Regions from separate parts of the Bartonella sp. B10834G3 genome, predicted to be linked through region 1. Evidence: predicted binding sites of a transcription regulator. Region 1 holds the regulator's gene; each other region holds the start of a gene.
The links. The regulator LexA, encoded in region 1, represses DNA repair genes until DNA is damaged. The targets are predictions, from matches to a motif close to TGTTCNNNNTGTGTTCNG.
Positions count from the first base shown of each region.

Region 2: the regulator LexA is predicted to act here: its motif matches at 6,527-6,544, upstream of recA (recombinase RecA).
Region 3: the regulator LexA is predicted to act here: its motif matches at 4,268-4,285, upstream of H3S94_RS00780 (putative DNA modification/repair radical SAM protein).

Region 1 is NZ_JACFOM010000002.1:397,661-407,766, forward strand. It holds gene H3S94_RS07170 (FecCD family ABC transporter permease) at 1-946, shown strand, start outside; gene H3S94_RS07175 (ABC transporter substrate-binding protein) at 958-1,920, shown strand; gene H3S94_RS07180 (TonB-dependent receptor) at 2,019-4,136, shown strand; gene H3S94_RS07185 (TetR/AcrR family transcriptional regulator) at 4,619-5,251, shown strand; gene lexA (transcriptional repressor LexA) at 6,989-7,708, shown strand; gene rimO (30S ribosomal protein S12 methylthiotransferase RimO) at 8,031-9,344, shown strand; gene H3S94_RS07200 (arginyltransferase) at 9,462-10,106, shown strand, end outside.
Region 2 is NZ_JACFOM010000002.1:644,345-654,450, reverse strand. It holds gene rpsK (30S ribosomal protein S11) at 103-492, shown strand; gene H3S94_RS08240 (DNA-directed RNA polymerase subunit alpha) at 586-1,599, shown strand; gene rplQ (50S ribosomal protein L17) at 1,623-2,048, shown strand; gene H3S94_RS08230 (DegQ family serine endoprotease) at 2,942-4,336, shown strand; gene H3S94_RS08225 (replication-associated recombination protein A) at 4,385-5,665, shown strand; gene H3S94_RS08220 (OmpA family protein) at 5,777-6,448, shown strand; gene recA (recombinase RecA) at 6,669-7,751, shown strand; gene alaS (alanine--tRNA ligase) at 8,569-10,106, shown strand, end outside.
Region 3 is NZ_JACFOM010000001.1:172,675-182,780, forward strand. It holds gene H3S94_RS00765 (hypothetical protein) at 1-568, shown strand, start outside; gene H3S94_RS00770 (hypothetical protein) at 584-2,281, shown strand; gene nhaA (Na+/H+ antiporter NhaA) at 2,629-3,987, shown strand; gene H3S94_RS00780 (putative DNA modification/repair radical SAM protein) at 4,289-5,524, shown strand; gene H3S94_RS00785 (UdgX family uracil-DNA binding protein) at 5,521-7,032, shown strand; gene H3S94_RS00790 (hypothetical protein) at 7,342-7,647, shown strand; gene H3S94_RS00795 (hypothetical protein) at 8,279-9,187, shown strand; gene nrdF (class 1b ribonucleoside-diphosphate reductase subunit beta) at 9,467-10,106, opposite strand, start outside.

The sequences.
Region 1 (10,106 bases):
CTTTCTCATATCGTTAAACCTTGGCACGATTGACACAGGCCTTCATGACTTCTGGAGGTTGATGAGAGGAGAGGAGATCGAACAGCAATCCTATTTTGCACTATGGGATGTGAGATTGCCACGTTTGGCTTTGGCATTCCTGATCGGTTGGTGTGTTGCTGTGTCAGGCGCTATACTACAACCGATTGCGCGCAATCCTTTGGCAGATCCGGGATTGTTCGGCATCAGCCATGGATCGCTGACAACGACCATTTTGTTACTGGCTTTTGTCCCCGCAGCCTCGCGCGTACTAATCGCATTTGCTTCCCTTGCAGGAGGGCTGGGAACAGCAGTACTGCTGATTGTTCTGGTCGGTAACCGTCATGCGGGAGGTTTGGTCATTCTGTTAATGGGAATTGCCGTTGCCACAGTCTTGGCATCTGTCAACTCTTTTCTTATTCTCTACCTGCCTACCGAAGCTTCTTATAATGCATCAAGCTGGATGGCGGGGTCGCTTTTTCAGGCAAACTGGCTGAGTGTTACGGCATTTATCCCCTTATTCCTGTTCAGCCTTGTTGCAATGCTGATGGCCGGTCATTCGCTTAACCGTTATGATCTGGGAAGTGAATTGGCGTTGGCGCTCGGCGAACCGGTTATCGTTTCTCGTCCATTGTTACTTCTATTCGCGGTGCTTTTGAGTGCCGCTTCGGTGACAATTGTTGGCCCACTTGCTTTTCTCGGTATTCTTGCCCCCCAACTTGCCCAATTTTTGACAGGGGCAAATGGCAGCGGCCGACTTTATCTTTCTGGCCTTGTCGGCGCCAATCTCGTGATCGGTGCCGATATTATTTCCAAAAACGCAACCACGATTTCAATGCCTCTGGGGCTAACGACCACCATTCTGGGCGTCCCGTTATTCATCGTGGTTTTGCGACTTAGAACTCTCCGGCAATATTTTCACAAATAGGGAAATATCTCATGCGTATCTTATCCTTTTTTATTTTCATGCTTGCTCTTCCATTGACAATACTTTGCAACACGGAGGCGCGGGAAGTTGTTGATACAATGGGGCGAACCGTCGATATTCCCGACAAGCCGGATAGGGTAGTGGTGATGAGCGAGCCGGCCATCGGTGTTCCAATGATTGAACTGGGCGTTAATCCCGTCGGTAGTTTCGGTCGTGCTGATGATGGTACTTATCAAGTCGGTGCGGACTTCATTGATATTCTGTTCGGACCCGACCAGAAGAAACCCCAAGGCATAGGAAATAATCGTCAAGTTGATCTTGAAAAGCTTTACGCGATGAAGCCTGATCTTATTATCGGCACCGAGTTCGACGTTGACAAGCTCAAGCAGCTATCTTCGGTTGCTCCGGTCTATATGCAGCATTACACAACCGGACATCTGGACAATTTTGCGATCGAAGAAAACCTTGCGAAACTCTTCGGTAAGGAAAATGCTTTTCAAGCATTGAAAACCGATTACCAGCAAGATGTTGAAGAAACCAAAAAACAATTGCCGGAAAGTCTGGAAAACAAAACCTATCTACCCGTTATCATTATGGATCAGATCAATATTGTGGGTGAAGGAATCGGCGTTTCCCAGCCACTTAATGATCTCGGCATGAAACCGTTCGAGGTATCGAAAGATAAAACGCATTCGGATGGTTCGCCCAAAATTGTGCTGCCAATCAGCGCCGAAGCATTCGGCTCGCTCGATCCGGATATTCTCGTCGTTATCATCAATTGGGGAGCACCTGATAAAAGTGCTGAAGCCACACGCGAGGCTTTGAACAAACTGGTTCCGGGATGGGAGAATTATATGAAGCCCGCTCGTGAAGGACGTGTCATTTATCTCGATGGATCGAAAGTTTTCACCCCCAGCTTCAAGAGTGCGCACTACACTTTAAGCGAGGTTAGAAACTGGGCAAAAACCAAATAGGGATAATTTATTTCACTATATAAAATTAATGTTGACTTAGTTTATATCATGAGTAATAAAGTCATATTTTCTTTGTTTGCCTAAAAAGGTTCCATCCGATGTCAAAAGTGTTATCGAAAACTAGGTTTCTTCTATCGTCAGCCCATTACCAACTTTTTTGCGGGGTTATACTGGTATCGTCTGCAATTCCCTGTGCTTTCGCTGAGGATGGCAATGAACAAAAACAAGATCAGTCCAACACAACTGTATTGCAAAAGGTCGTTATCAGCGGTGAAAAATCACTGCGCTCGCTTCAGCATACTGCCAGTTCGGTCAGTGTGCTTAGCAGCGAAACAGTTGCGGAAAGACCTGCAGTGACAACGCTGACAGATCTTTTAAAGGGTACACCGAACCTACTTTATACGAACGACAGCGATGCACCGATTATCCGTGGTGTCGACACCAAAGGCCCATTGGTTAAAGGCAATGCTTATCTGGCCAATCCTATACCTCGCGCCACGATCAGCGTTGACGGCCGCTATCTGAGTGCGGGCGAATTCGGAATTGGTGCAGCGCCGATTTGGGATGTCGAATCTGTCGAAGTATTCCGCGGCCCGCAGACCACAACACAAGGGGCAAACGCGATCGCCGGTGCCATTGTCATCAAGACGAAAGATCCGACATTTACGCCTGAAGCGGAAATACAAACTCTCTATGGCACCAGACAACAAAAACGTGGCTCTCTTATGGCTTCGGGGCCGATTACCAAAGAACTTGCCGGACGTATCGCCCTTGATTATAGCGGCCGTGATACTTTCATAAAATACACCAATCCCTACTTTCTGGATTCGGAAATGGATAACGACCCTCGGAATGTCAACGGTCGTGTAAAATTGCTTTGGCAGCCTTCCGAAATACCGGGATTGGAAGGTAAGCTCACCTATTCACACATGGATTCACGGCGTCCGGCTTTCGAGATTGCCTCACACCCTTATGACCAACTTCATGATACACGTAATAGCACAGACAACATCCAGACTAAAACCGATGTCGGTGTTTTCGACGTGAAATATGATCTTGGAAACACGGTTATTCTTTTTAACGAGTTGCAATATTCCAACGGCACTTACGATTATAATTTCGGGCGATCCTTCAATGGTACCGCATCAAGAGATTATGACAATATATCGAACGAATTCCGTGTCAACTTTGGTGATGAAACAACGACTCTAAGCGGCCTTGGCGGCGTTTTTTATTCAAAAAGCAACAACGACAACCATATGTTACATGATTTTGCGTCGACTGACTTTACCGTCGATCAGGATAGTGTCGGTGTCTTCAGTGAGTTGACATATCGTTTTGCTGAAAAATGGGCTCTGACAGGTGGTCTACGGTATCAATATGACGGCATCCGACATGACGGTGTTGCAAGCTATGTTCCCGGTGTTCGCCATATTTATGACGAAAGTTTTGACGCAGTACTTCCGAAGATCTCTCTGTCCTATGATATTCGTGACGATATAACCGTCGGTGTCATGGCATCGCGCGGCTACCTGCCAGGTGGTACAGGTTTGAACTTCTCAGGCAAACGTTACTATAATTTCGACGCTGAAAAAGCCTGGAACTATGAAATTTTCTCCCGTATTACAGTGCTTGATAGCAAGCTTTCATTTACGCCGAATATTTTCTACACGCGTTATACGGACTCGCAGCGTTCTGTTACCGATTATATGAACGGCAAACAATTCGGTTCCATCATTGTTAATGCCGATGAAGCAAAAACATATGGTGCAGAATTGGGGGCAGATTATCAGCTTCTCGATAACCTCCTATTGCGTGGTGGACTTGGGCTTCTCCACACAGACACCAGTGAATTCGGTGACACACGCGGCAATGTCTTTGACGGGAAAAAATTTGCAAAAGCTCCCGGTTACATGTTCAATGTCGGAGCCGATTGGGACATCATCGAAAATCTTCGCTTGAGCGGCGATGTCCGTTATACCGATGATTATTATTCAACGGACGATAACGATCCTGCTTTGCGCGTCGGTTCTTATGCAATTGCCAATATGCAGATTTCATATAAACCGAACGATCATATGGAGATTTTTGGCTATGCGAAGAATTTGTTTGACGAACGTGTACCAACGGAAAAAAACAGAGACCGTGTAGCCGGAATTCAGGCCTATATCACCGAACCGCGCGAATTTGGTGTCGGCCTCAAAATGAAGTTCTAATTTGAATCTGATTGAACCAGAACCAATCAAAAGCCAAGAAAGCCATACAGAACGCGAATTGTTGTATGGCTTTTTTATTTTTATTCCAATTATCCGCCACTTCGTTAGAAGCTGAAAGTTGAATAGGGGGGAATAAAATATAAAACGGGGAGGGGGTGTGCATTGATGCCGGAACGCTCGAAAAAATCACAAACAATCGGCTAAAGTTATCATTCTGAAACTCAACCGATATTTCCCTTTTTTGGCTGTTTTTGCTTGTCATAATAGATATGATTTGCTTGTCATAATAGATAAAAGACTAATACCGCGTCCGATTTAACTTTTCCGCAAAAAGACAGCAAAATCTATTTCGCGCCATATGTTGGCCACCTTGTCACATAATAAATAAGCTGTATCAGTAAAGACAGAACGCTTTGTTGTACCGTTCAATTATCCGTGATACATTTCTCGCTCATTCATAACAAACTCAGAAAATTGCTATAATGACCCAATCGCCCAAAAAGCTCCCACGGGGGCGACCGCCTACAATCAGTCGTGACAGGATAGTGGAGGCCGCTATTGAAATTGGCATCCCCAAGATCACCTTTGTGGGTGTCGCTGAAAAGTTGGGTGTGAGCCATATGGCGCTCTATAATCATGTTGACGGTCTCGAAGCTTTAAAGACCTTGGTTGCCGAAACAATTTTCTTGAAGTGGGAATTGCCTCATTGGACGCCCGAAATTGCGTTGCGCGACTATCTTGTAAAGCTCGCTTCGTCTATGTGGAAGCTCGTAGAAACCCATCAAGGCATCACACCGTATCTCTTGCGCAGAGATATGATTACGCCGACAATTGAAGAGCGGATTTCAAATCACCAGCAAAGACTTGCAAAAGCCTACAATCTTTCTCTGATTCAAGCGCATTGGTTGGCATTCACTATTTCCTATCACACACTTTCAGTAGCCGATAGTGTTTTGCCCGATAATAGAGATGAAGCCGATTTAACACGTTATCAGTCCGATTTGGGTATTCCGGGGATTGATGACGAATACGCTATCGGTATACAAGCGCTCATTCTTGGATGTCTTTCCGTTCTTGATACGATTTCCGAGAAGGAGCAGGGAACTCACGATTAAATTGGAAGCGTTTAAAAAGCCGATATTATCTTCAAAATTCGAGCAATTCTGAAAAGCAATAACGGCGTGAAAAAACACTGCCTGTTACCGGAATTCAAAACCGGATTGATAAGATTGCAAATGTCTTAGTGTTTCATTGATTGACAGCCGATGGTTATCGGAAAATCCAACGATCGTTTATCGGGCTTAACCTTTTCATAGGCCTTAGTGCTAACAGATGTTAATGACCAAGCACCAGATGTCGAATATTAAAACATCTTCATAACATATTGAATAAATGGCACAATTTACCTTTCGACATTGATTTTGCAATATCGCGAAAAACTTCAAAGCTTTTTCGGATGGATTTTAAAATCGACAGCTCTTCAGAAAAATTTAAAGTCGCAATTCTATCGGAAGATAGTGAATGCAATTTGAAGATGCATGGTAAAATCCGGCAAGTGAAACAAGCCCGAACATTCACTACCATTCGTCATTGATATTCACGTGTTATCATTGATATTCACGTGCTTGATCGAAAAATGGAAATTGAAATAGCCGCGGAATGATACCAAAACATCATCAAAACAGCATTCCGAACGACAATCGAAACAGCGTTCCGAACTATGACTGAAGCACTCTGCCGAACTATCGTTAAGACTTGTTTGTGAAATCGGGTTTCTAATGCAATTTAAAAGCCGAGGGAAGAGGTTTCACCAAAACTCGAAAGATATGGAAAAGAGGCGAAAATCCGTTTTCTCGCTGATCGATAAAAATTCTATACCGGTATTTGATAGCAGGATATGTCAGTCTAACTAACATTCTAACATTCTGGCATCTTGTCATTTTATCCGTTCTATCGTTCTGCATTTGGTCATTTGGTCATTCGCTTATTCTGGCTTTTTGGCGCTTTTTCACTCGTTCATTCGTACTTTTTGCCGCTGGAGTTTTATTCTCGAATAATTGCATAAGATATATTATGGAACTTTTTGTATAGGAGGGGCGAGAACCGTTAAAAAACAACAATTGTGCAACTATCACGTCAAGACACTCAATTCCTTAAATCACATAGATGCCGTTTTCAAAATCACATGGACGCTTTCTTTTTCTATAATAACATATGGCCATTCACTCGAACAATCCGCAATGCCTTCTATGCCAATATTCACCCGACAACGTATCGGCATTTCCAATGAAAACTTCGTCCTTTTCAGCTATGGAATTTTCGTCTTTGCCAGATGATGTCTCATTGCCGATTTGAAATGTCGCAGGTCAATTTATGTTAAACCTGTTTTATGAGCGTTTATTGTATTCAAATTCGTCGGTTTTCATGGCTAGCCTATAAATACGCCGTTCCGCCTTGCGCAAGCAATCGCTCATAGAAGGAAAATTCTGACTGCATCCCTTGCCATATTTACGGCCATATCGCTTTGCACTCGTCCATGATCTGTCAAAAACCTAAATCGACTATCGGATCAGACAAGTTTTTGAAAATAGAAAATTCATGCTCTTTAATCTTTGAAGCCCTATAGAAGAAAAATGTATTTCTCATAAAAGTCACGATTTTTAGGTCGTATCGGGATGAATTTTATGTTGCAGAACTCGTTAGAAATAATTTTACGTTCTGTTAGATTGGATATTTGAACATAAAAATAAAAATACGAACATAAAACGCAAAATAACTTGTGGAACAATACTAGAACATATAGTGTACGTTCTGGTTTTGTTTCTCGTTGATTCGCATCATTGGAGAGTTTTATGTTAACACGCAAGCAGTATGAGTTGCTTCTGTTTATTCATAACCGGCTAAAAGAAACCGGTATACCCCCCTCTTATGACGAGATGAAGGATGCTTTGGATCTCGCTTCAAAATCCGGCATTCATCGGTTGATAACGGCATTGGAAGAGCGTGGATTTATACGTCGCCTTCCCAATCGTGCGCGCGCTCTTGAAGTTTTGAAGCTGCCGGAAACAATGTCACCTGCGATGAATAGCGTAAGGAAGTTTTCACCCAGTGTTATAGATGGCCAGAAAAACAAGAATATGAAGAATGTTGTTCGCAGGGAACTGTCGAGTGGCGAAAGTGGGCAGGCAGCCAATGTGAATGTTCCAGTAATGGGACGAATTGCGGCCGGTGTTCCTATTTCGGCAATCCAGAACCAGACAAATATGCTTTCTCTACCATCCGATATGGTGGGCAGCGGCGAACATTATGCGCTGGAAGTCAAGGGCGATTCTATGATTAATGCCGGAATTTTCGATGGTGATACCGTTATAATCAGACGTGGAGATACAGCAAATCCCGGTGAAATTATTGTGGCACTTGTTGATGATGAAGAAGCAACCTTGAAACGTTATCGGCGAAAAGGTGCGTCTATTGCTTTGGAGGCTGCAAATCCTGCTTATGAAACAAGGATATTCGGTCCTAATCGTATCAAAATTCAAGGCAAGCTTGTCGGCTTGATACGCCGCTATTAAGCTCACGTCATTGAATGTTTTAAATGTTTATGGTGTAAAAAAATTCAATCATAATTGTCGGATAGTGTTTTTCAACGGGAATGACGGAAGTTCTATTAGAGCTGTTTTAACGAGTTCGGGAGAGAAGCGGCGTTTGAGGTTTTTCGGGCGAGATTATCGTCCGGATATAATGAAAATGCGAATAGATGGATATGTCCTGCGGCAGGACTGGCGAAATTTTTGCAAAACAGCCTTGTATTTTTAACAAACTTGTATTTTTAACAAAATAGATTAGGTCTCATCTGATCGTTTTTAGAAATTCGTGTCTTCTACAGGAAGTGATATGTCAGCTCCTCGCGTTAGTTTTGTTTCTTTAGGATGTCCTAAGGCACTTGTCGATTCTGAACGCATCATTACAAAATTGCGCTCTGAAGGATATGAAATAGCACCCAGACATGATGGTGCGGATCTTGTTATCGTCAATACATGTGCTTTCATTGACTCGGCCCGCGATGAATCGCTGGCCAATATCGGCGACGCATTAAAGAAAAACGGTAAAGTCATTGTAACCGGCTGCCTTGGTGCAGAGCCGGAAGTGGTAACAAAAACTTATCCGAATGTATTGGCTGTTACAGGTCCTCAGGCGTATGAGAGTGTTATGGAGGCTGTTCATAAAGCTGCACCGCCTGTCCATGACCCGTTTGTTGATCTTGTTCCTCCTCAGGGAATACGTTTGACGCCTCGTCACTATGCTTATTTAAAAATTTCCGAAGGCTGTTCAAATCATTGCAGTTTTTGCATTATTCCACAATTAAGGGGAAATCTGGTTTCCCGACCGGCATCCGATGTGCTGCGGGAGGCGGAAAGGCTTGTGAAAGCAGGCGTCAAGGAAATACTTGTCATTTCCCAAGACACCAGTGCATACGGGCTTGATCTTAAATATAGCGAAAGTCCATGGAAAGACCGTACGGTTCGCGCACGGTTCTATGATCTCGCCAAAGAATTGGGCGATATGGGTGTTTGGGTGCGGATGCATTATGTATATCCCTACCCGCATGTCGATGATGTCATCGAATTGATGGCCGATGGAAAAATTCTGCCCTATCTTGACATACCGTTCCAACATGCGTCCCCCAACGTGTTACGCAACATGAAGCGTCCTGCGCATTTGGAAAAAATTAATCAGCGCATCGAGAAATGGCGCAAAATCTGTCCTGATCTTGCTTTAAGATCAACGTTCATTGTCGGTTTTCCGGGAGAAACCGAAGAAGATTTCAAAATGCTTCTTGATTGGATGAGTGAAGTAAAGATAGATCGGGCTGGATGTTTTAAATATGAGGCTGTTGAGGGTGCATCGGCCAATGATATGGGGCTGGAAATAGTCCCTGATGATGTCAAGAAAAGCCGTTGGGACCGTTTTATGGTTCATCAAAAATCCATTTCGGCCAATTTGCTCAAGAAGAAAGTCGGCAAACGTTTGCAAATTCTCGTAGACGAGGCGAATGGCCATACAGGCATTGGACGCACGAAATATGATGCTCCGGAGGTTGATGGTGTCGTGCATTTGACTTCACGTCGTCCCATACGGACGGGAGAACTCGTCACCGCAAAGATTGAACAGTCGGATGATTATGATCTCTATGGTATGATAGTTTAGGCGGTAGGATCACTGTTTATTTAAAGATCATTCCTTGAAGGATCGGCGATTGCGCTATAGTTTTCTATGTAAATGTAAATTTGTTTCAACTTGACGGTATCTTTAAATGCGATAAGCATGACACACAGCGATAAAGATGAACCACAATTTTTCCTTACAGCTCCGGCGCCCTGCCCGTATCTCGCCGAGCATTGGGAGAGAAAAGTATTTACCTATCTCACCGGACAATTCGCAAAAGATAAAAATACCGTTTTGATGCAATGCGGTTTTCGACGTTCCCAAAATATTGCTTATCGCCCTGTTTGCGACGGGTGCAACGCATGCGTATCGGTGCGCATTGTCGTGGATGATTTTGTTCCTGATCGAACAATGAAACGTATTATCAAAAAAAATGCCGATCTCGTCGGTGAAGTTTGCGGGAGTGAGGCAACAGAGGAGCAATATTCGCTTTTTAAAAATTATCTCGGCGTTCGTCATGCCGGCGGTGGAATGAGCGATATGACATTTCAGGATTACCGGATGATGGTTGAAGATACCGAGGTTGAAACGTCATTAATCGAATATAGAAGAAAGCTATCCGGTGACGCGAATAAGAAAAATAATTTTTTGCTTGTTGCGGCCGCTCTTACCGACAAAGTTGATGATGGTCTTTCGATGGTCTATTCTTTTTATTCACCATATGAAAAACACGCTTCGCTTGGAGTGTTCATGATCTTGGATCACATCCGCAAAGCTCGTCAATTGGGGCTTCCCTATGTTTAT
Region 2 (10,106 bases), 250 kb from region 1:
GCGTCATAGAACGAATAATAGTTTTTTTTATTATGTTGGTCGGGGTCAATAAGGTGTAGCCGCTGGAAATACGGCGGTGCAGAGATCAGTGAAAGGAAAATTATGGCCAAAGAGCCTACGCGTATTCGCCGTCGCGAACGTAAAAATATTTCGTCGGGCGTTGCCCATGTCAATTCGACATTCAATAACACGCTCATAACAATTACCGATGCCCAAGGAAATACGATTTCCTGGTCGTCTGCCGGTGCACAGGGCTTTAAAGGCTCGCGTAAATCGACACCTTTCGCCGCTCAGGTAGCAGCAGAAGATTGTGCAAAAAAGGCGCAAGATCACGGTATGCGGTCTCTCGAAGTAGAAGTTTGCGGACCGGGTTCCGGTCGTGAATCAGCTTTGAGAGCACTTCAGGCTGCAGGTTTTATTATTACATCTATTCGTGATGTGACACCCATTCCGCATAATGGTTGCCGTCCGCGTAAGAAACGCCGCGTTTAATCCGGTTGTTTTTCGGTGTCAGAGCTTGGCTCTGGCGTTCAAGCTGGCCGTCACGGCTGAATGGTGACGGAAGTAAAGGACAGGAATAGGAATATGATCCAGAAAAACTGGCAGGAACTGATTAAGCCTAACAAAGTCGAGTTTCAGACGCAGGGTGGTTCTAACAAAGCTGTTGTGATCGCCGAGCCGCTGGAGCGTGGTTTTGGTTTGACATTAGGTAACGCTTTACGGCGTGTATTACTGTCTTCTTTGCGCGGTGCGGCAATTACTGCTGTGCAGATTGATGGTGTGTTGCACGAATTTTCGTCGATACCCGGTGTGCGGGAAGACGTTACAGATATTATTCTGAATATCAAGGAAATCGCCATCCGCATGGAAGGCGAAGGTCCGAAACGGATGGTCGTTCGCAAAGAAGGTCCGGGTGTTGTCACAGCAGGCGATATCCAGACAGTCGGCGATGTCGAGATTCTCAATCCGGAACATGTGATTTGCACGCTCGATCAGGGTGCCGAGATCAGAATGGAATTTACGGTCAACACCGGTAAGGGCTACGTTCCTGCCGATCGCAATCGTAATGAAGATGCTCCAATCGGGCTTATTCCCGTTGATAGCCTCTATTCTCCCATTCGCAAAGTTTCGTACAAGATCGAGAACACACGCGAAGGTCAAGTTCTCGACTACGACAAGTTGATCCTGACTGTCGAGACGAACGGTGCGGTTAGTGCGGAAGACGCTGTAGCTTTTGCTGCCCGTATCCTGCAAGACCAGCTTTCTGTCTTCGTCAATTTTGAAGAACCGCAGAAAGAAGCTCCGCAAGAGCAGGTTTCCGAGCTTGCATTCAACCCCGCATTGCTCAAGAAAGTGGATGAACTGGAGCTTTCGGTTCGTTCGGCCAATTGTCTTAAAAACGACAATATCGTTTATATTGGTGACCTTATCCAGAAAACGGAAGCAGAAATGCTGCGTACGCCGAATTTTGGTCGTAAGTCACTTAATGAAATCAAGGAAGTTCTCGCGTCAATGGGGCTTCATCTTGGTATGGAAATCCCCGCTTGGCCGCCAGAGAATATCGACGACCTCGCAAAACGTTATGAAGATCAATACTGAGTTAGAAATTAAGGAGAAGGCTCATGCGCCATGGTAAATCAGGCCGCAAGCTGAACCGCACTGCTAGTCACCGTAAGGCGATGTTTGCCAATATGGCAACGTCACTGATCGAGCATGAGCAGATCGTGACGACGCTTCCAAAGGCAAAAGAAATCCGCCCGATTGTCGAGAAATTGGTAACATTAGGCAAACGTGGAGGTCTCCATGCTCGCCGTCAAGCCATTTCGGCAATTCGCGATGCAAAGCAGGTAGCAAAGCTTTTTGATACTTTGGCTCCCCGTTACGCAAATCGCAATGGTGGTTACCTTCGTATTATGAAAGCAGGGTTCCGTCAGGGTGATAATGCTCCGTTGGCTGTCGTCGAATTTGTAGAACGCGACGTAAATGCCAAAGGTGCGGCTGACAAAGCACGTGTTGAAGCTGCTGCCAAGGAAACAGAAGCAGCTTGATTGGCTATCATTTGAAAAAATGATTGATAATTAAAAGAAACCCGCTGTCAAAGCGGGTTTTTTGTTTTTCTGCTTTTTTGCGTTGAAATCGGAATTTTCGCGTTTTGGTTCGATTCCGGTTGCCGCGTTTTTTCATTGGAATGAATTGGCATTTTATGATTTTTGTTGATGACAGTGTGGGGAATTGTTGCCCGGCAAACGAGCTCGCACTTGGTTGCTAACAGCCGCAGTGCAGAAAGTTGGCGTTCCATTGTGTTGATTGAAATCGGGGCATAAGCCTGCTTCACGATTGAAGAAGTAATCCGCATTGTTGCAGCCATTTATAATAGTTTGCAGATGAATGGTGTTCTGTTTATAAAATAGCCCGCCGGTTGAATTTCAATATCCATTAATACTTGCACCAAAACCCGATCAGATCGCCATTTGTCTTGCCGGCGTTTCCTTCCCCCGTCTTATCAATATGATCGTTTGGAGAGTGAAAGAAGGTATCGGCGTCGGGCGGAGTGAGGATAATCTGATATGAAATAGATGATAATCGGGTAAATTAAAGCTCCCGAAGATCAATGTTGAATTACCCTCGATGTCACGCAAGCTTTACATATGTTATGCGAAGTTTTTGATAACTGTCGGATGGGCTGAAAAGGTGTGCAGCGGGGGGGGCTGTGAAGCGATTGATCGTAAAATCATACGGATTTACGGGTGCATCGAGACGTGCAACTGCTGACAGACAGAATAATAAAGTCCATTCAATTTCGTTCTTTTGACAAAATCATAAATAAAATGCGAATCTGTTAAAGGCTGTCGAATAAAGGTCGTTTCTTTTGATGAAACGCTTATAGATTGAAAACTGCCCGAACTGTTACAGGAATAAAGTCATTTGTAAGGAAACAAGAATGAAAACGACTTTCAAGGCCATTGTTCTCTTCAGCTTATTGACAGCCTTTCTACCTCAAGCCGGTCTTGCAGAAGTTCCGCAGTCGCAAGCAGAGATCAAATTGAGTTTCGCGCCTCTGGTTAAAAAGACCGCACCGTCGGTTGTGAATGTCTATGCTGCAAGAATCGTTCGTGCGCGGTCACCTTTTGCCAATGATCCGTTTTTTGAACAGTTTTTCGGACAATCGTTCAAAAATTCACCTTCGCGCAAACAGTCATCTCTGGGGTCGGGCGTGATAGTCGATGAGAGCGGTCTGATTGTCACGAACTATCATGTTATTCGTGATGCTGACGAAATCAAGGTTGCTTTGTCGGATGGCCGCGAATTTGAAAGTAAAGTTATGCTTAAAGATGAAGCGACCGATATAGCTGTCCTGAAAATTACGCCCAAGGGCGCACCTTTTCCGGTATTGCCGCTCGGTGATTCAGATGCGGTTGAGGTCGGCGATCTCGTTTTGGCAATCGGCGACCCCTTTGGCGTCGGGCAAACTGTTACAAGCGGCATCGTATCGGCGCAGGCACGCACCCGCGTGGGAATATCCGATTTCGACTTTTTTATCCAGACAGATGCTCCGATCAATCCCGGTAATTCGGGCGGCGCGCTTATTGATATGAAAGGCGAGCTGATTGGCATCAATACGGCCATCTATTCCCAATCGGGAGGGTCGGTCGGGATTGGTTTTGCAATTCCGGCAAATCTTGTAAAAACCGTTCTTGATGCGGTAAAAAGAGGCGAGCAGACATTTGAACCTCCCTATATCGGTGCTTCTTTTCAAAATGTAACGGCAGATGTTGCCGAAGGTTTGGGAATGGCTCAACCTTATGGCGCCATTATTATTGATGTTGCAAAGGGAAGCCCTGCTGAAAAAGCCGGTCTTAAAATCGGTGATGTTATTTTGAAGGCACAAAATGTGCGTATTGATAATCCGGACAGCCTTGGTTACCGCCTGATGACAACGGGAATCGGTCATACGCTCGATATTGAGTATCTGAGAAACGGCGAGACCGGAAAGACCTCTATTTCTCTCACTTCGGTTCCCGAAAACGAGGTTTCACGTCCGGAAAAATTGACAGGAAATACTCCTTTTACCGGTGCCGAAGTTATGAATTTGACGCCAATGAATGCACGCCGGTTTCATGTAGCACCAGATGCGGCAGGTGTTGTAATCAACAATGTCGACGATAATAGCAATGCCGCCGGTCTCTTTCAGCGCGGAGACATTATCCATGGTCTCAATGGCAAGGAAGTCAAGACAGTTGCCGATTTGAAAAAAATTCTTTCAGGCGGTCAACCGCGTATCTGGCAGCTTGAATATGAACGGAACGGCATGTTGGTTCGGCAATTCGTACGTTGAGGTATTTTTTTGGCTAACGATCTTTTTTCCGCTACGACCGATTTGCAGATGGACAAGACCAAACCGCTTGCCGAGCGTATGCGGCCTCAACATCTGTCAGAAGTTATCGGGCAAGAACATATCACCGGTCCGGAAGGCGCATTAAGCAGAATGATCGCCTCCGGTTCGATGGGGTCAATGATTTTCTGGGGACCACCCGGTACAGGCAAAACAACTGTTGCAAGATTACTTGCAAATGAAACGGAACTCGCTTTCGAGCAGATTTCGGCAATTTTTTCCGGTGTGAGCGAACTTAAAAAAGTATTTGAAAGTGCGCGCGCAAGACGGATGTCCGGCAGGCAGACGTTGCTGTTTGTCGACGAAATACACCGGTTCAATCGTGCACAACAGGATAGTTTTTTGCCGGTTATGGAAGATGGTACGGTTATTCTTGTGGGGGCAACAACGGAAAATCCGTCTTTCGAGCTTAATGCGGCGTTACTTTCGCGCGCACGTGTGCTGACATTCCATTCACTTGATGAAAAGAGTCTGGCAACAATTCTTGAAAGAGCCGAAAAAATAGAAGGCAAGCCACTTCCTGTCGACGAGGGGGCCCGTGATATGCTGGTACGTATGGCCGATGGAGATGGTCGCGCCGTACTTACAATGGCAGAAGAACTATGGAGGGCTGCACGGTCAGGCGAGGTGTTCAATGAAACAACCTTGCAGGAGATTGTCCAGCAACGTGCGGCGATCTATGACAAAGGGCAGGATGGGCATTATAATCTCATATCTGCTCTTCATAAGTCGGTACGCGGTTCGGACCCAGATGCAGCCCTTTACTATCTCTCGCGTATGCTGGATGCAGGCGAAAACCCGCATTATATCGGAAGGCGGCTCGTGCGTATGGCGGTTGAAGATATAGGATTGGCAGATCCGCAGGCTCTCGTCATTGCCAATGCCGCGAAAGATGCCTACGATTATCTTGGCTCACCCGAAGGCGAACTGGCATTTGCCCAAGCCTGTATTTATCTCGCAACCGCTCCCAAATCCAATGCCGGTTATGTGGCATTCAATAAGGCTATGCGTTCGGCGCGCCAGAACGGTTCGTTAATGCCGCCCAAATATATTCTTAATGCGCCGACAAAACTTATGAAACAGGAAGGTTATAACGAAGGTTATCATTATGACCATGATGAGCCTGACGCATTTTCAGGACAGGAATATTTTCCTGAAAAAATGGGACATCAGCATTATTATGATCCGCCTGAACGTGGCTTTGAACGTGAAATAAAAAAGCGCTTGGAATGGTGGGAAAGACTACGTAAAGAACGTAACAGACAAAAATAAACTTGGTATAAGCAGGTAAAATTCAAACTCGTGCGATGAAAATTGCTAAATCCCCCCTATAATCTCCGTCAGGAGATTTAAATGAATCCTTTTAAACGGAGATTATCAAATATGTTGAAAAAGTTGGGCATCCTTTTTCTATCGGCCAGTTTTTTGACCGCATGTGAAACAACGAATCCCTATACCGGTGAAAGTCAGGTATCAAAAACTGCAACTGGCGCAACAATCGGTGCCGTAGCTGGTGCTCTCGGCGGGCTGATGGTGGGTGGTTCAAGCCACGCCCAAAGAAATGCGGTGTTGATCGGTGCAGGCGTCGGCGCACTCGGTGGTGGACTTATTGGTAATTATATGGACCGTCAGGAAGCCGAGCTTCGTCAACAATTGCAGGGAACCGGTGTGTCTGTTACCCGTTATGGCGACCAAATACGCCTGAATATGCCTGGAAATATCACCTTCAATACCGATCAGGATTCAGTCAAAGGGCAATTTTATCCGGTGTTGAACTCTGTCGCTATCGTCTTAAAGAAATATAACAAATCGCTTGTCGATGTTTTCGGTTTTACCGATTCGACCGGAAGTCTTGCACACAATCAGGACCTCTCGCAACGGCGCGCGCTCGCAGTTGCCAATTATCTTAATAGTCAAGGTATTGATGGCCGACGCCTTGCAGTTCAAGGCTACGGGCCATCAAACCCGATTGCGTCGAACGATACTGTCGAGGGCCGTTCACAAAACCGCCGTGTAGAAATCCAGATTGCTCCCCTGCGTCAGGACGGTTATTGATTTTAACAGTTGGAACATCGTCTTTTGAAAACCGCCGCCTTATGCGGCGGTTTTGTTTTATTGAAGCTTGTTTGTCGTGAGAACATTATTAGAACAAAAATATATAATAATGTAAAAACAACAGGTTGTCCCACTTGTAAAATGAGAACAAATGGTGTACAAAAAGATCACGAAATAAATGAGTGCTCTAGCTTCATATAATAGAAAAGGTTAGTGTAAGATGGCACAAAATACATTGCGACTCGTTGAGGATAAAACAGTGGATAAATCGAAAGCTCTGGATGCCGCACTATCCCAGATAGAACGTTCATTTGGCAAAGGCTCTATTATGCGCCTTGGCGATAACAAGCATATTGTAGAAATCGAAACAGTTCCGACAGGCTCGTTATCGCTGGATATTGCCCTCGGAGTGGGGGGGCTTCCCAAAGGGCGTATCGTGGAAATTTACGGTCCTGAAAGTTCCGGTAAAACGACTTTGGCTCTTCATACAATTGCCGAAGCTCAAAAGCGCGGTGGAATTTGTGCATTTATTGATGCCGAACATGCGCTTGATCCGGTCTATGCCCGCAAGCTTGGTGTTGATATTGAAAACCTTCTGATTTCCCAGCCTGATACCGGCGAACAAGCATTGGAAATCACCGATACGCTGGTTCGCTCCGGTGCTGTGGATGTTCTGGTTGTTGACTCTGTCGCGGCTTTGACACCTCGTGCAGAAATCGAAGGCGAAATGGGGGATTCACTTCCCGGTCTGCAAGCACGGTTGATGAGTCAGGCTCTGCGTAAACTGACAGCGTCGATTTCCCGCTCGAATTGTATGGTCATCTTTATCAACCAGATCCGTATGAAGATCGGTGTCATGTTCGGTTCCCCCGAAACGACGACAGGTGGCAATGCTTTGAAATTTTATGCTTCCGTCCGTCTTGATATTCGGCGCATCGGTTCGATCAAGGATCGTGATGAGGTTGTAGGTAACCAGACACGCGTTAAAGTGGTCAAAAACAAACTCGCTCCTCCGTTCAAGCAAGTAGAATTCGACATTATGTATGGCGAAGGCATTTCCAAACTTGGCGAGCTTATCGATCTCGGTGTTAAAGTCGGAATTGTTGAAAAGTCCGGTGCATGGTTCTCTTATAATTCGCAACGTTTGGGGCAAGGGCGCGAAAATGCAAAGCAGTTTTTGCGTGAGAATAAGGAAGTTGCTGATGAAATTGAAGCAGCCCTGCGGCAAAACGCCGGTTTGATTGCAACAGAATTGCTGGAAAATGGCGGTCCGGAATCAGATGGTGAAAGCGAAGCGGTTTGATATTTTGGTTTCTACAATATGAAATTGAAATATAAATTCGGTAAAAGCTTTATCACTCGTCATTAGTTCATCACGAATAAACAAACGGCGTCAGAATATAGGTCGTTTGTTTTTGTCGCGTAAAAAACCGGTTTAAATTCTGTCAGATGAAATGTCGGTTTAAATTTTGTTAGATAAAACGTCGGTTTAAATTTTGTCAGATGAAACCGCGGTTTGAAAGTTGGCTTTATAAAGCAAAAATAACAATTTGAAATTATAAACTATTTGATTGATAGGGAGCCGTGCAAAATTTGCTACGGCTCCTTTCTTATAAAATATCAGGCAAAATATCCGGTAGCAAAAGCGCATTGACGAGCGGTCGTTAAGGGGAAATAGAATGGCTATCGTTCGTTTTCGGATAATGTAAAATCCCGTTGGCCGAAGACAAATTGCATTATCGGAATTAGATCGGGCGTTCACGGCGCGTCATCGCCAGTGATGGGGCTTGAAGAACCGGAATAGAGCTATGTCGAATGTAGACATTGCATCAAGCTTTAAAAATATTTCCTGTTATAGAAATCATTTTCCGGTTTTGGCGGAACGCACTTAGTATGCTGTTTATCTCAAGAGCGGTTACAGTTATTGGACATATTCATAAAGGTCACATTGTGCGTTACGAAACAGATGCCCATGTAAAAAGCGAATAATAAATCACATTGGTAAAGTGGCGTTAAAAAGTGGTTTCCAGATCAATGAATATGCTCTAAAAGGCAGACAATATAGTTTTAAAAAATCCTAAAAGCGCAACAGCGCTTTATGGCCAGTACAGGTGTCAGTTATGAATAGTGTTAACGAGATCCGGTCAACTTTTCTGGATTATTTCCACAGAAACGGGCATGAGATTGTTCCCTCAAGTCCGCTTGTGCCCAGAAATGATCCGACATTGATGTTTACCAATGCAGGAATGGTACAATTCAAGAATGTTTTTACCGGTCTTGAGCAGCGCCCTTATAAAAGAGCGACAACAGCACAAAAATGTGTTCGTGCCGGTGGTAAACACAATGATCTCGACAATGTCGGTTACACTGCACGCCACCACACGTTTTTCGAGATGCTCGGCAACTTTTCTTTCGGCGATTATTTCAAGGAACAGGCGATTTATTTTGCGTGGAATTTGTTGACCAAAGAATTTTGTTTGCCGAAAGAAAAGCTGTTGGTCACTGTTTATCACGAAGACGATGTGGCCGCTGATCTTTGGAAAAAGATTGCCGGGCTTTCTGACGACAAGATCATCAGGATTTCAACCAATGACAATTTCTGGGCCATGGGTGATACCGGCCCGTGCGGCCCCTGTTCCGAAATATTCTACGACCATGGTGATAAAATTTGGGGTGGAGTTCCGGGAAGTGCCGAAGAAGATGGTGACCGGTATATCGAAATCTGGAACCTTGTTTTCATGCAATACGAGCAGGTTACAAAAGACCAGCGTAATGATTTGCCGCGGCCATCCATTGATACCGGCATGGGATTGGAACGTATTGCGGCTGTCTTGCAGGGTGTTCATGACAATTATGATATTGACCTTTTCAAAACGTTGATCCGCGCTTCGGAAGAAGCAACAGGTGTCAAAGCAGAAGGTGAATTTGTTGCAAGTCACCGCGTTATTGCCGATCATTTGCGCTCATCCGCATTCCTCATTGCCGACGGTGTTTTGCCGTCAAACGAGGGGCGCGGCTATGTATTGCGCCGGATTATGCGTCGCGCCATGCGTCATGCCGAATTGCTTGGCGCTAAGGAACCTTTGATGTGGCGCCTTCTGCCGACATTGATACGCGAAATGGGTCAAGCCTATCCCGAACTTATACGGGCAGAGGCACTTATTTCGGAAACTTTGCGGTTGGAAGAAACACGCTTCCGCAAGACTTTGGAGCGCGGCCTCAATCTGTTGAACGAGGCAAGCCATAATCTGCAATCGGGGGATCATCTTGATGGCGAAACCGCATTCAAACTGTATGACACCTATGGTTTTCCGCTTGATCTTACTCAGGATGCGCTTCGTCGCCGCAATATAACGGTTGATGTCGAGGCTTTCGACAAGGCCATGGAACGGCAAAAAGCCGAAGCCCGTGCCAATTGGGCGGGTTCGGGTGAAGAAGCAACCGAAACCGTCTGGTTTGCTGTCAGAGATCGCGTCGGTTCGACCGAATTTCTTGGCTATGAGACAGAAAAAGCTGAAGCAGTGATTACTGCCATTGTCAAAGATGGAAAGATCGTCGACGAGCTTAAGGAAGGTGAAGAAGGGGCATTGGTGGTTAACCAGACGCCTTTCTATGGTGAATCGGGCGGACAGGTCGGGGACACCGGCACAATTTCCGG
Region 3 (10,106 bases), on a different contig from region 1:
CTTTTCTAAAACAACAAACAGTGGATTGCTCAGTCAGCTCGGCTATAAGACAATATCAGAGGATTTTATTTTTGATGGTTCATGGAACGCCGACAATGAAACTCTTGATATTAAGGAGTTGACTATGGATTATCCCGACATAGGACGTTGGTCTCTTAAAGGCTCGTTCGTCAATGTCGATCCGGCATTTTTCTCGGATAATGTTATGACTATTGCCGCGGCAGGTCTTGTCATACATGCAAAGAGCATGGACTTGACCGTAAACGCTGATAATTTTCTTGATCGTTTTGCAAAATTTTATGATGCGAATACAGGCGAAAAATTTGCTGACAAACGCAAGGAGGCGGCTGTCAAAACCAGGTTGGCTGTTGCAATTTTCCTCGGTGCGGAAAATTCACAAAAATTTGGCGAAGCAGTGCAAAACTTTTTAGAAAGCGGTGGAACTTTGAATATCCATGCTAAAGCAAAATCCGGACAAGGTGTCGGATTGGCAGACTTTTTAGCGGCTCGAATTGCGCCGTTGAGCCTGTTCGACAAGATCGACTTGAGCGCAGACGTACAACATTAAGACTGGAAGAAAAGAATGGCCAATTTCGGTGGCTGGTTGATAGCAACACTCAAACGCTGGTTAATTTATATTATCGGAGGCGTGGTCATTCTGGCCATATTGGCTGTCGGCGCTTTTTATATGGCAGCTCCTTACCTCAACAGCTTTGTCAAAGACGAGATGGTAAAACATGGTGTCAAGGCCGATCAATCGGAAGTGACAGTTGCCGGTAATGTCAACCTCAAAAATGTGACACTTCCGGTGCCTGAAGGCGTTACGCTTAAAATCGGTGCCATTTCCGGTCGTCCGCCGGTTGGCTTTGTCCCCGGTTCATTCACGATCTACAATATCGACTTGAAACGAGAGAATATTCACGTCGAAATTCCGGAAGTGACTCTCAGTGGCATAACCCTTAAAGACAAGGATACATCAATCGAATCCCATGTTTTACAAGCCCTGAAGAGGGTTGATGTATCATCCGTTAACGCGCCGAACATAGAAGTATCTCTTGCCAATCCCAACGGCGAGACAGAAAAACTGGACATTAAGGGCTTCTGGCTTTCAAATTTGAAGGCAGGCAATATCGGCTCTGTCGGCATTGACGGCATGAGCACCAATGTCGGTTTGAAAAATTCCGATACAAATAGCGCCGACGGTCTTCGCCTTATCGGCAAAAGCAATGCCATGCGGGCCGATGACATTGATGTCGGTTACGCCTATTCGATCCTCGCCGGAAAGATCAAACCCGACAAGGTGGGGCGGACGGTCTTCGGTCCTGTCGAATTAGGCGATATTGCAATTGATGTGTATGAAGGCACAAACCGCAATGCGCATTTTTCACTCGACAAGTTTAAAACCAACGGCTTGAAGATGCACCCGATGCAGGACGTACCGGAAACTCTGGCCAGAACCTATCTTGAAGCCAAGAAGAGCGGGGATGAAAAAAATGAAAAGGCGGCAAGAAACGCACTGCTTGTAACACTTGTTTCGGCAATAACTGCCATTGATGCTGAAGTTGAAAAAGCTGATATTGATTTGCCGAAAATCAAAGCAAGCCTCAATTCATTTCAACTTCTACCACGCGAATGGAATCAGCCGGTTCCCGAAAGTCTGCTTGTGTCGCTCAACGGCCTTTCGCTCAACACATCCGAAATGCCGCAAAAAGATTTTGAAATTTTGAGAAATATGGGCTTCAAAACACTGGATCTTTCTGGAAAAATTGATTTTTCCTATAATTCCAGAGGCAAAACGCTTGCTTTGAACGATCTTTCTTTCACTGCTAACTGCATCGGTTCGGGGCAGATGTCGGCAACAATCATCAATGCCGAACCCGCATTGTTTTCCGGTGATAAGGATGCGTCCCTTGACGCCGCAAACCGGATTGGCATCACCAAAGCTGATATGCGTTATTCCGATTTCGGCTTCATCGACAAATTGTTTACCTATCTTGCCCAGAATTTGAATGACAATAAACACGATCTCAAGCAGGAACTTTATGAAGACTTTTATGTCGTTATGACCAAGAGTCCGGCAATGCTTTTGAAAGATCATGATGAAGCACAAAAAATTTCATCTGCTTTCGGTGCTTTCGCTAAAAAACCCGGAACGCTTAAAATATCGCTTGAAGCCAAGGATAATAAAGGGCTAACGGCTACCGATCTTGAAACAGCCTTGCAAAACGATCTTGCAACTGCGCTCAACAAAGTAAACCTTACGGTAAAAAACGAAAACTGAAAGACCTAAATTCCGTTTTATAAAGGGGATCATATCCCCTTTATAATAATTTCATCCAATAATATTATTCTATATTTAATAAATACCCTCCGTTATTTTATTTTTGTTTATTTTTAAAATTTTATAAATTTTATTTATATAAAACAATTCATTATAATATACTTCAATAAATCGTTCAAAGATTGATAACCGGAATTTTATTCTGTTCTGACAAATGTCGGACAATAAAAAATAGAAGATTGTTATTGTAGTTTTCTGTCATTTTTATATAGTTGCCAACGGGTGTCCGATAAATTGTTTCGGGCAGGTTTCAAGCTGGTCGGGCCGCCAGCACATAGGAACTTGCCATGAATAATATATCCCGCCGCCTGCCTAACCGTGCCTCTGCTATTGCCGAAAAAATATTTTCAGCCTGTCGCAATTTTTTTCATATTGAAGCGATGGCGGGCGTTGTTCTCGTTATAGCAACATTTGTCGCTCTTTTGCTTGCCAATTCGACTTATGCGACCGCATATCAGAAATTCTGGCAACAAAAAATTTCGATAGAAGCTTTCGGATTTTCCTTCTCCAAAGACCTGCACTTTCTGGTGAATGACGGTTTCATGACGCTTTTTTTCCTTGTTGCAGGCATGGAAATAAGGCGGGAAATTCATGAAGGGGCCTTGAGCGAATTTCGTCAGGCTTTATTGCCCATCGTTGCGGCTATTGGCGGCGTTATAATACCGGCGATCATTTATTTTTCTACCAATCCTATGCCACCAACGAGCCATGGTTGGGCTGTGCCCACTGCAACCGACATAGCCTTTGCGATCGGCATTCTGGCGCTTTTGGGAAAATCGGTTCCAAACAATTTAAGAATCGTTTTGCTTGCGCTCGCCACGATTGACGACATTATCGCTATTTTGATTATCGCAATTTTTTATTCCGGCAGTTTTGGTCTCGCAGGTCTGCCATTTGCATGTCTTGCAATTATCATCATTGTTTTTTTGCAATGGATAGGAATAAATTCGGCACTGATTTATGTTCTTCCCGTCGGTCTCCTCTGGCTCGCACTGATGATATGCGGAATCCACCCTTCCCTGTCAGGTGTCATAGCGGGATTATTGACACCGGCACTTGCCCCCCGTTCACTGATTGCGCCTGTCAACCGAATGTCTTACGCTTTGGAGATATTGAAAAATGAAAACCCCCAAGACAGCGCTTTAAAGCGCCGTTTTGCTCTTCTTGAAATAGGCAAGAGTTTGGCAGCAATTGATGCGCCGGTATCAAGGCTTGTTCACGCGTTCAATCCTTGGGTTTCATTTCTCATTATGCCCCTCTTTGCGCTTGCCAATGCGGGTATCAATATTTCCGATGTCGATTTTGACAATCATTCTTCCTTTATCATTATGATTGGTATAGGGCTTGGTCTCCTTATAGGTAAACCGCTCGGCATTGTACTTTTCAGTTTCATTGCCGTGCGTTTTGGCCTTTGCCGCCTTCCGGCAGGAATAAATTGGCATGGAATGGCTCTCGTCGGATTATTGGGAGGAATTGGCTTTACCATGTCCATTTTTACCGCAACTCTGGCATTTTCCAACGCGGAACAATTGGAAGCGGCGAAACTCGCAATCCTTGGCGGGTCTCTGGTGTCGGCGGTTTTCGGACTGGCTTACGGCTTATCGCAAAAATGGCGCGCAACACATAAACCACGCAAAACCTTATGAAATCTCCTCACCCGAATTATCACAAAACTATTTGTTTTATGGAAGTTCAGGCGACAGCATTTTTATTCGATAGATTGTTCATTCAGGGCTTATTATTAACGTTCGCTCAAATCATTCACAGCGGTAACGTTACAAACTGGAACAGAATGGGGAACAATTTGACGGATTGAACCGGCTTTATCCGGCCTGATGCGGATATTACGGCGAATTATTGATGTCCGCTCGTCGTGACTTGCCGTTTTTCCTTTACTTCCCGCTTTTCACATCTATATTGATAAAAAAGAACAAATAGTGAACATAAATGGTCAAAACGCTTAAACAGAAATTGGCAATTCTGGCTGATGCTGCCAAATATGATGCTTCTTGTGCGTCTAGCGGTTCCACGCGCCCGTCGCCCCAAAAAAACAGTTTGGGGTCAACCGCGAATGCGGGAATTTGTCATTCCTTTACTCCTGACGGCCGTTGTGTTTCGCTGTTAAAAATTCTGCTCACCAATTTTTGCATTTTTGATTGTGCCTATTGTGTCAACCGGTCGTCAAGCAATGTCGAGCGGGCGCGATTTACCACCGACGAAGTGGTGTTTTTGACACTCGAATTTTATCGTAGAAATTATATCGAAGGTTTGTTTCTGTCGTCCGGCATTATCCGATCGGCAGACCAGACTATGGAAGAACTGGTTAAAGTTGCGCGCGATTTGCGCACCATTCACCATTTTGGCGGCTATATCCATTTGAAAACGATTCCGGATGCTTCGGATGCACTCATCAAGGAAGCGGGGCGTTATGCAGATCGCCTCTCAATCAATGTCGAATTGCCAACAGAAAAAAGCATCAACCGCTTTGCACCGCAAAAAAAGATTCTGACAATCAAACAAGCCATGGCTCATGTGAGAATTGGTATAGAAGCCTCGAAGGATGCGACTTTGCAGACTAAAAAAACGCAACGTTTTGCGCCTGCGGGACAGTCCACGCAAATGATTATCGGTGCCGACGATGCCAATGATGCCACAATCCTGAAATCAAGCGCCGAGCTTTATTCGGGATACCGGCTAAAACGTGTTTATTATTCGGCATTCAGCCCTATTCCGGATGCTTCAAACCTGCTTCCCGTCAAACGCCCGCCGCTTTTAAGAGAACACAGGCTTTATCAAGCTGATTGGCTCTATCGTTTTTACGGTTTTTCAATGGAAGAGCTAACCACGAAAGCAAATGACGGCATGCTCGAACTCGAATTCGACCCTAAACTCGCCTGGGCATTACAAAACCGCCACCGGTTTCCGGTCGACATCAACAAGGCAGACAAGGAAATGCTGTTGCGAGTACCCGGTCTTGGGGTACGTAATGTCAAAAGGATATTGGCGGCACGACGATTCAAGCGGCTTGATTTTTCCGATTTGAAAACATTCCATATCAGCCTTGAAAAAATAAAACCTTTTGTCATTGCCGAACGCTGGACACCGAAACACCTTCTCGACAGTTCCCACCTTGTCGAGCGCTTTCGTGCGCGCCCCACCCAACTTGATCTTTTTTCGACATGAAAACTGTTGTTCTCGAAAATCAGGGAAATTTTGACGAATGGCGAAAACAGGCGCGCCTGCTATTGCAGGAACAAGTATGTCCGGAAAATATTTTTTGGCGCTATAAGTCAAAACCGGCTTTATTCGACGAAACAGATAACTTTTCGCCTTCGGCAAAAAATCCCGACACACGCCAAAAAACGCAAAAGTTTTTTGTACCGAAACAATTCCTTAATCTTGCAAAAAACGTCATCTGCCATGAAAGCGAAGATTCGGCGGCATTGTTATATCGCCTTCTCTATCGCTTGCAGCAGGACAAGACAGTTCTCGAAAAAATTTACGAGAGTGATATTGCAACCGCTTTATCGCGGCAAAAAGCTGTTTGCCACGATATTCACCATATGCATGCGTTTTTACGCTTCAATGAAATTGGAAACATCAATCCCGATAGCTTCAGGCGATGTTTTACGGCATGGTATGAACCGCAACATTTCATTGTTTCAGAAGCTACCCCTTTCTTTTGTAAACGTTTTGGCGACATGGATTGGCAAATTCTAACGCCGAAAGGCAGTGCATATTATTGTAATGGCACATTTTTGATAGGCGAACCGGTTCTTAAAAAACCGGAAAGCAAAGATGAACTCGAAGACCTCTGGAAAACCTATTTTGCCAGCATTTTCAATCCGGCAAGGCTGAAAGTGAAAACTATGCAAAGCCATATGCCTAAAAAATATTGGGGCAATCTTCCGGAAGCGCAAATGATTGATAGTCTCGTCGGCAATGCCGAAAGGCGTATCAGGGACATGGAGCAACAACCAATTCTATCACCGCCCCGCTTCCATTCCCGCTTGAGCGGAAAGTTTGGGCAAAATAGCCTTCAAACAAATTTTCAATCTGCCACAATACCGGAAACATTGGATATTCTCGATGAAGGCATCAGACAATGTAAGCGCTGTCCCCTACATTGTTCGGCGACGCAGGCTGTCTGTGGTGAAGGCCCTGAAAATGCTTCTCTTATGATTGTCGGAGAGCAACCGGGCGACCGTGAAGATCTTGTTGGCCGACCGTTTGTGGGGCCGGCAGGACAAGTATTTGACCAGGCTGCCCGCAAGGTGGGGCTAAAACGGGATGAAGTTTACATGACCAACGCTGTCAAACACTTCAAATATGAACTTAAAGGGCGCAAACGCCTTCATAAAAAAGCCCATCGCACCGAAATCGAACATTGCCGTTGGTGGCTGATGAAAGAAATCGAAATCGTCAAACCGAAGCTCATTGTTGCAATGGGGAGCACGGCCCTGTTTTCACTAACGGGATTAATCGCACCTATAACCCGATTTGCAGGCAGACTCATTTCAACTGAAGAAAACATACCCGTTCTTGCAACTGTTCACCCCTCGTATTTACTGCGGATTATTTCCGAACAGTCGAGGAAACAGGAAATAGAAAAATTTGAACAAAGCTTGCGGCTTGTGAGACAAAAAACAGCCCTGAAAAACACGCTTCCAAAAAATGAACTCAAAAAATAAACTGCAAAAATGAACTTTTGGCGGGCCTCGATCACGACCGGATAAAAGCCGCTTGAAGCCACTTCACAAAGCTTGTGATATAATTCGGCTAATATTTCGCAAGGTTGATAATCCGGACATATTAACACACTGTTTTATAACCCCTTTTTAAATATCACGTTTACGTGATCGCGACATTTTAAAGTGATTTGAGATTGTTCCTCGCAATGAAGATATAGGCATTAGAAAGCATGGAAAATAAGTCCAGCTCTATAGAATTTAATGAAAGCCGTTAGCCGCAGCTAAGGGCTCAAAAAGACGGTGAATAAAATGAAAAAATTGATGTTTATTGCGCTTGCAAGTTTATGTGGTGTTAGCAGCGCCTATGCCAGTGGTTATGCTTTTGACGATGGTTCGCCAGTCAATACATATGTTATCGGGGCATCAGCCCAATCTGGTGTCAACCATGGTTATACCGGCAATTCGCGTGCCTATACCCGCGCCAACGGTTTTGGCGACGGTTCGCTTGAAGACAGTTATGTGATTGGCCACGCACCGAAATCCGGCGAAGCCGCCCATGGCGTTTCGGCAACAGAGGCGCATTTCGGCGATGGTTCACCTGTAAATCATCGTTAAACGAAAAAATGGAATCTGTAACTGCAAAAACCGGCTTTCGAGCCGGTTTTGTTATAAATGACTGATTAAGTTTTAAAACAACTGCTTGCACAATTCACACACTATCAAACGGTTCCACTCTCTTTCAAACGGTTTCACTTTTTCCCTGATCGTTTTACACTCTGTCAACAGCCTCCAGACTTTTAAATAGTCTGTAACTTTTCACCATTTCGGGTTTCGCGAGAAAAAATTAATTCCGCATTTACTTGTCAGTTAATGATGTTGAAAACCTCTATTATAATTTTCAGACAAGCAATGTCCGGTTTTTTCCTATTTTCGGTTATCAACCGGATTAGAATTGCTTGCAGATGCTTTTACGCACATAAAAAATTTTCCGTAAAATCCAAAAAACAAAATACAAAATTCTATACAACATCAATTTTCTAACATCTGTTGCGTTTTTGCGGTCAAATTCGGCAATAAATTGTTTTTTGTTCCAGAGTAGTCTTGGCGAGTCAAATCGGCGCTCTATATGCGAAAAAAATTCCCTTCTTACACTGGAAGGGAGTTTTTCCATGAAGAAATGTAAAATCGGCGAATTCCCTCGACTTATATTTCCTTAAACTTTAAACCACAGCAAAATTTTTGAAAAATGACAATTCAAACCACACACACAGCGCTCTCCAAGATTGAGCTTATCGCCGTTATTGTTGCCGTTACTGATGGACAGCCCAAAGTCATTACCGTGGGACCGGAACAGAAACTTCCCTCTGGGCCACTCGAATCCGATCACAAAAGTTTACAATCGACTATTCGCGATTGGGTCAAAACCCGGACAGATTATCCGGTCGATTTTCTTGAGCAACTTTATACATTTACCAATCGCGACCGCTTATCGTCGGATGAATACCCCAATACATTGTCTGTAAGTTATCTGGGGTTGGTTCGCGAACACGAAAGAATTTTACCGAAAGTCGAATGGCATAATTGGTATGAGCACTTTCCCTGGGACGATTGCCGTAACGGAAAACATCCATGCGTTGATGAAATTATTGCCGCACTCTATCAATGGGCCGATAAAGACAAGACAAATTGTGAATTCAAGAAGCGCAGAATTTCTTTTCTTTTCGGATGTGACGGTTTTTCGTGGAACGAAGATTTCATCCTTCAAAGATATGAGCTTCTTTACGAAGCCGGTTTGATCGCCGAAGCGGGCGGAACGTTATATGCCGGCACGCCGATGTTTGCCGATGACCGACGTATTCTTGCAACCGCTATCGCAAGATTAAGACGGAAAATCAAATATAGAGCTGTTATTTTTGAGCTGCTTCCGGAAAAATTTACTCTGTTACAGTTACAAAAAACGGTCGAAGCCATCATCGGCAGACGCCTTCATAAACCTAATTTCCGGCGCTTGACGGAACATCAGGGCATTATCGAAGAAGTCGGTGAGCGCGAGACACAAACCGGCGGCAGACCTGCCAAACTCTACCGGTACAAGCAGGAAGTCATCGAATCGTGCGTCATCACCCTATCGCGTTTTCCAATAGCCCGTTCGTGAAGTTGAACATAGCTGTTTGCATGAACGGCAATCCTGCCATTATGAGAGAATAATTCCGTGATTGTTCTCTCATAGCAATTGGTTATTTTAGCTTGCCGTTTGCATTCGCTATCAGCATAGCTTTTATTCAACGGGGACTATTAACATAGTTGACATTCAAACGCGTTACATTTCGCCAATACGAATTTTTATATTTTATTTTATTTGATAATCGTTTTTGTTTTACCGCTGTTGAAAAAGAGGAGAGAAGCATTCTCTCCTTTTTTATGAAATATTTTATCAGAAGTCCCAATCAGCGTCTTCTGTCGCTACCGCTTTACCGATCACATAAGATGATCCGGAGCCTGAAAAGAAATCATGGTTTTCATCTGCATTTGGTGAGAGAGCTGAAAGAATAGCCGGATTGACCTTGCAAATATCGGGAGGAAACAAAGGCTCGAATCCCAGATTCATCAATGCCTTATTCGCGTTATAATGCAAAAACACCTTCACTTCTTCGCTTAATCCCACCCCGTCATAGAGCTGTTCGGTATATTTTGTTTCTATGTCGTAAAGCTCCATCAAAAGCCCATAGGCAAAATCTTTCATTTCATTCTGCCCGCTTTGAAGAAGCTTGTTAAAGCCGATTTGAAACTTGTAACCGATATAGTAACCGTGCACTGCTTCGTCACGAATGATAAGCCTGATAAGATCGGCAGTATTGGTGAGTTTTGCCCGACTTGACCAATACATCGGCAAATAAAAGCCGGAATAAAACAAAAAACTTTCCAGAAAAACCGAGGCAATTTTTCGCTTCAAAGCATCATTACCGTTATAATAATCAAGAACGAGTTCCGCTTTTTTTTGAAGAAAAGCATTGTCTTCCGACCAGCAATAGGCTTCATCGACATCTTTTGTCAGACAAAGGGTTGAAAATATC